Regions from separate parts of the Lactobacillus sp. ESL0225 genome, predicted to be linked through region 2. Evidence: predicted binding sites of a transcription regulator. Region 2 holds the regulator's gene; the other holds the start of a gene.
The links. Region 2 encodes HrcA, which represses chaperone genes, less so after heat shock. Its sites were predicted from a motif close to TTAGCACTCNNNNNNNNNGAGTGCTAA; they were not measured.
Positions count from the first base shown of each region.

Region 1: a site for HrcA is predicted at 1,656-1,682, ahead of F5ESL0225_RS07645 (ATP-dependent Clp protease ATP-binding subunit). Genes of this name have one in related genera too.

Region 1 is NZ_REHK01000010.1:342,333-345,768, forward strand. It holds gene F5ESL0225_RS07645 (ATP-dependent Clp protease ATP-binding subunit) at 1-1,619, opposite strand, end outside; gene F5ESL0225_RS07650 (ATP-binding cassette domain-containing protein) at 1,818-3,436, opposite strand, start outside.
Region 2 is NZ_REHK01000007.1:334,575-338,010, forward strand. It holds gene dnaK (molecular chaperone DnaK) at 1-789, opposite strand, end outside; gene grpE (nucleotide exchange factor GrpE) at 809-1,387, opposite strand; gene hrcA (heat-inducible transcriptional repressor HrcA) at 1,400-2,449, opposite strand; gene ribF (riboflavin biosynthesis protein RibF) at 2,576-3,436, opposite strand, start outside.

The sequences.
Region 1 (3,436 bases), on a different contig from region 2:
GTCATGATTAAAATCGTATCCTTAAAGGAAACAGTTCGCCCTTGCGCATCGGTTAAGCGACCATCATCCATAATTTGTAATAAAGCATTAAAAATCTGGGGATTAGCTTTTTCAATTTCATCAAATAAAATCAAGCTATATGGTTGGTGGCGTACTTTTTCGGTCAATTGACCACCTTCACCATAGCCAACATATCCTGGAGCTGAGCCAATGAGCTTATTCACAGCCATCTGGTCTTGATACTCCGACATATCTAAGCGAATTAAATGATTTTCACCCCCAAACAATTGAATTGCTAATTGCTTAGCAAGTTCTGTCTTACCAACACCAGTTGGACCTGTAAGTAAAAATGAACCAGTTGGACGATTATTATCTTTGAAAATTTGCTTACGAGCAATCGCATCAGTAATAACTTCAATTGCCTTGTCTTGATCAATCACTGTTGCCTTTAATTTTGCCGCTAAATTTAAGTTTTTCTGTCCTTCACTGGCATGTAATTCACTCATTGGAATCTTAGTTTTAGCCTCAATTAGAGCATAGATATCTTGATCTGTAACCCTAGGCGTATCTGCATCATCAAGATGGTCTAATTGGTCACGTAATTTTTCAAGCTGCTGTTTTAAGTCACTGGCCTTAGCATAGTCTTCATTTTGAGCAGCAACTTTTTTGTCATTTTCTAAAGTTTTAATACGCTGTTTCAGTCCTGCTTCATCGCTAGGGGTTGCATCAAGTCCTTTCTTTGCTCCAGCTTCGTCAAGTAAATCAATGGCCTTATCTGGTAAGTAACGACCTTGAATATAACGTTGTGATAATTCTACGGCAAGCTGCAGAGCGCTAGCACTATATTTTACATGGTGATACTCTTCATACTTTTTCTTTAAACCTTCCAGAATCTTCACGGTCACATCAGTTGAAGGCTCTGGCACATCAACTGGTTGGAAACGCCGTGCTAAAGCCGCATCGTTTTCAATTTGGCGATACTCACTAGTAGTTGTCGCCCCAATCAAATTTAAATCTCCACTAGCTAAAGCCGGTTTTAAAATATTAGCTGCATCGCCACTATTATTTTCCGAATCAGTCGAACCAGCGCCAACAATATTATGTAATTCATCTATAAATAAGATAATATTAGGATTTTTCTTTGCTTCATCAATAATTTTCTTTAAGCGTTCTTCAAAGCTACCCCGTAAACTTGAGCCAGCAACCATATCATTAATATTAATGGCAATGATATGCTTATCTTTCATTTTTTCAGGAACGTCCCCTTGGGCAATTTTTTGGGCTAAACCTTCAACAATTGCGGTCTTACCGACACCTGCTGGTCCAACTAGAACCGGATTATTCTTCTTACGTCGACTTAAAATCTCAATTACTGCTTGAATTTGCTCATCGCGCCCAATTACAGGGTCGAATTTATTATTTTTAGCTTGTTCAACTAAGTCAATCCCAATTGGTTGCTCTTTTTGAGTTGGAACGTTTTGCTTAAGGTTTTGTGGTGCCATATTCATACTGCTTGAATAGTGAATAGGAATCGAACCGTTATTATCACTCGAACTATTAAAGAAAGAATTGTTTAATTCGTTAAATAGGTTATCAAATTCGTTGTCAAAATATGTCATATCTAAACACCCCTTGTATTCGTTATAATTTTTTAATTAGCACTCAAAAGCATTGAGTGCTAATTTCTTATACTTGTAATTATAGCAGGTTATCCACAGATAGCAAGAAAAGTAACTTACTTTTCCACAATTATTTTTCAAAAGCAAAAAAGCCTTATCTATTAGGATTTAAGGTCCTAAATAAGGCTTACTATTTAGTTATTTTTGGTATAACTGAAACTGGGCACGTAAATATTTTGCTGTCAAACTCTGCCTATTTTGCGAAATATCCACAGGTGTACCACAAGCAACTATTTGCCCCCCATTCGCTCCTCCGCGCGGGCCTAAGTCAATCATATAATCACTGTTAGCCATAATATCTAAATCGTGGGTAATCGTAATGATTGTCGCCTGCTTATTTAAAAGTTGTTGAAAAACTTGCAATAGCGTTCTAACATCTTGCGGGTGTAGTCCTACTGTCGGTTCATCAAAGATAAACAAGCTGTCTTTTTGTTGCCGGTGCAAATGACTAGTCAACTTTAGCCGCTGAGCTTCACCTCCTGATAAAGCGGGTGTTGCTTCACCAAGATGCAAGTAGCCTAAACCCATTTGACTTAAAGTTGTTAATGTTTTTTGAATTTTAGGCTCTGTTTGAAACAAATTTTGCTGAAGTAGCTCAGCTACTGAGTAGTCGAGTATCTCGGCAATACTTAATCCTTGCCATTTTACCCTTAACACATCTTGATTATAGCGGTGTCCTTCACAAAGTGAGCAAGTTTCAACCATATCGGGCAAATATTGAATATCAAGCGATATTACACCACTACCCCCACAAGCTGGGCAAGCTCCCTCTTTATTATTATAGGAAAAATGACTGGCACGATACTTATAACTCTTAGCTTGCGGTTGTTGGGCAAACAATTTACGCAAATTATCCATAATATCCGTATAAGTAGCTACTGTAGAACGTTGATTTTTACCTACTGGTGAAGAATCAACACTAATTACATTTTTAATTGTCTTACCCTTAAACTGCTTAATCCATTTAGGCATTGGTTGATGTGCTTTTTGCGCCTGCAAAGCCGATAACAAGGCATCAAGAATTAACGTGGTTTTCCCTGCTCCAGAAAAACCAGTAACTGCCGTCATAAAGCCACACGGAATTTTAACTTGTACGTCTTTTAAATTAAAACGCTGGGTGATTGCTAGGTCAATTTGTCCTAATGAAAAAAGTTCTCTACTAGCCGCTGGACGAACAAGCAGCGGTGCATTACCAGTTAAATATGGGCCAATTAACGAATTAGAATTTTGCTTTATTTGTAACGGGGTACCCTGAGCAATAATTTGTCCTCCCTGACTACCAGAACCAGGGCCAATTTCAATAATCCAATCAGCTGCATTGATAATTGCAGTTTCATGATCAACTACTACTAAAGAATTTCCTTGATTAACTAATTGGTGAAAAATATCAATTAAGCCAGCTACATTATCAGGATGCAATCCTACTGAAGGTTCATCTAACACATATAACACCCCAGTAGTTTCCGTCCTTAAAGTTCGGCCTAATTGTATGCGCTGTAATTCGCCAGTCGACAAACTATTAGCTGACCGAGCTAAACTTAGATAATCTAAACCTAACTTCAATAAAGGCTTAACCTGATGTAGTAATTCATCGCTTAAATTTGTAGCTAAGTCTTGCATTGACTCCGGCAACCAGTCCTTTATTGCTTGCATATACTGGGGCAACTCACCTAAAGTTAATTGCTCAGCTGTCACAATATTTTTCCCAGCAACTAATTGTTGCCAACGGGTCGAATCAATACGATAGCCCTGGCAAT
Region 2 (3,436 bases):
ACCGGCTTCACCAGCAGAAATAAATGGAAGTGAAATGTGAGTTGAAGATACGCCAGATAGATCTTTCTTAGCTTTTTCAGCAGCATCTTTTAATCTCTGTAGTGCCATCTTATCAGTTGATAAGTCCACACCATTTTCATCTTTAAAGCCTTTAACAAGCCAGTCAATGATCTTATTATCAAAGTCATCACCACCAAGACGTGTATCACCATTAGTGGATAATACCTGAAAGACACCATCACCTAGTTGCAAAACAGAAACATCGAAAGTTCCACCACCAAGGTCATATACTAAAACTTTTTCATCTTCAGCATCTTTATCCAAACCATAAGCAAGTGATGAAGCAGTTGGTTCGTTAATAATCCGTTTTACTTCTAAACCAGCAATTTTACCAGCATCTTTAGTAGCTTGACGTTGAGCATCATTAAAGTAAGCTGGAACCGTAATAACTGCTTCAGTAACCTTCTCACCTAAATAGTCTTCTGAAAATTTCTTAATATATTGTAAAATCATTGCAGAAATTTCTTGTGGTGTATAGGCCTTATCCCCAATTTTGACTTTATAACCAGCCTCACCAATGTGACGCTTAATTGAAGAAATAGTATTAGGATTAGTAATTGCTTGCCGTTTAGCTACTTCACCAACTTGAATTTCACCATCCTTAAAGGCAACTACTGAAGGAGTAGTTCTGTTACCTTCTGGATTAGTAATAATTTTTGGTTCCTTACCTTCAAGAACTGCAACTGCAGAGTTAGTTGTTCCAAGATCAATACCGATAACTTTTGACATTAATAAAACTTCCTTTCAATTATTGTGCAACAACAACCATTGCTGGTCTTAATGTGCGATCCTTATATAAATAACCCTTTTGTAAAACCTGAACGATATAATTCTTCTGCTCATTATTTTCAGCAGCAACCGTTTGAACTGCCTGATGTAAGTTTGGATCAAATTCTACACCTTCAGCATCGATTTCACTAATTCCATGATCTTTCATCGCCTTAATTAAGGAGTCAAGAGTCATTTGAACACCCTTTTTAAGCTGCTTTGAAGCTTCATCATCTACTTCAATTGCTAAAGCTCTTTCTAAATTATCCATTGCCGGTAAAATGTCTTTAGCTAAAGACTGAGATTCATACTTAATCAATTGTGCACGTTCATTATTATAACGATTTTGCATATTTTGCATTTCTGCTTGACTACGTAAATATTTATCTTCTAAATCTTTATTTTGTTCCTGCACCCTAGTTAACTCTGATTTGATTTTATCTTTTTCAGATTCAGATGCTTGTTGATCATCTACTTGAGCTTCAAAATCTTTCGTTTCATCCGTTGCCGGTTGATTTTCTATAAAATCTTTTTCATTAGTCTGTTTTTCTTTACTCACAGTTAACCTCCTTTATTTAAATCTGCCATAATATTCCAGTAGCTTTTTAGCTAATTCATTTCTAAAATATTCTAGTAGGCCAATCACTTGCGAATACGGCATATTATTAGGACCAAGTAAAGCAATAATACCTTTACCATATGACCCTACACTGTACTCTGCAGTAAGAAGACTATAATCCTTCAATAAATCATTAGATAATTCCGAACCTAAACTAACTCTTATGGGTGAGTGACTATCACTTGAGTTCATTACATTAGTCATTAAATTCGAAACTAAATCTTCATGACCCAGTAATTCATAGAGCGATTTCAAACTTGAAGCATCGCTTAGTGAACTGTTATTTAAAAGATTTAGCTGCCCGTCAACATACATTTGCTCACTAGTAGCCTCTTTAACCACATCTTCAACCAATTCAATTAATTCAGTGATATGATGAAGACCAAATTTTTCACTTAAATCTTGACTCAATGAACTCGGGTTTATTTCGTTTAAAGTCTTACCTACCAATTCATTGTTTAGCATTCGCACAGCTTTTTCAACTTCATCGCCACCAATATTATAGGGTAAACGATAAACTTGACTGTGAACATTCCCATCACTGGTAACCAAAATAGCCATAACTTGCCTATTCACTAATGGAACAATTCGAAAACCAGTAATAGTTAAAGAATTACTCTCTGGTCCTTCAGCAAAAGCAGTATAATTAGTCAAATCAGATAAAATTTTGGCCGCCTCTTGAACAATTTCATTAACTTGATGAAATGGCTGGCTAAATTGTAGCATAATTCTATCATATACTGATGCTGGCAAACGTAATGGCTCAACTAAATTATCTAAATAGTACCGATAGCCATCAGTTGATGGTAAACGGCCACTAGATAAATGAGTTTTTTCAATTAAGCCCTTGTCTTCTAAAAGAGCCATTTCATTACGAATAGTTGCACTGGAAACTTTAATTGGCAGTTGGTTCATTACAGTTTTTGAACCGACAGGATCATGTGTCTGTGTAAAATTATTAATAATTGTTTTTAAAATTAATTCTTGACGTTCGGTCAACATAAATATCGCCCTCACTTTTAGCACTCTTATTTGCTTTGTGCTAACAATTATTATGATACTAGTATTTAGCAGAATGTCAAGCTGAGTGCTAATTATTTTGAAATAAATTTTTGCAACAATTTTAACTTATCTGTACTGCTCAAAATAGTCTGTAATCTTTAATTTATCCTGTTTCATTTGCTCTTTTAGTTGATTTAAATTAGCAAACTTTATTTCTCCGCGTGTATACTTATACCACTTAATTATTATCTTTTGGTCATAAGCCTCTTCACTAAAACCAAATAAGTTAGATTCAATATATATTTTTTGGGCACTGTTAATTGTTACATTATAGCCTACACTAGTCATTGATTCATACCACTTACCATTAATCATTGTCCTCGTAGCATAAACGCCAACTTTAGGAATCACCTTATTCTCATCCCAAACTAAATTAGCAGTTGGAAAGCCCAACTTGTGACCATTACGCAGTCCGTGCCCAATATAACCGGACATGACATAAGGTGTGCCAAGTAAGTCTTTAACTAAGTCCATTTTTCCATTTTTAATAGCTCTTTTAATCTCTGTTGAGCCAATTTTTTGGTCATTGTATGTTTGTTCCGGAACTGTAATAATCTCAAATCTGTTTTGCGCAAATTTAGGTAAATTCTGCATATTGGCAATATTTTTAGGTCCATAGGTATAATCAAAACCAGCAACAACAGTCTCAGTATTAAGTTTAACAATAATATTATCTACAAATTCTTGAGCACTTACTTTGCTAAATTGCTCATTAAAATGCATCACCAACAAATAATCTACTCCAAGCTGCCGCATTTTATATATCTTTTCATCTAGGGTATCAATATAACTCACTACTTGGTTTTGATAGACCTCCTTAGGATGCCGATCAAATGTCATTAGCACTAAGGGTAAGCCCTTACTATTGGCAGTGTTCTTTGCGACCTTTATTAACTGCTGATGTCCACGATGAACACCATCAAAAAA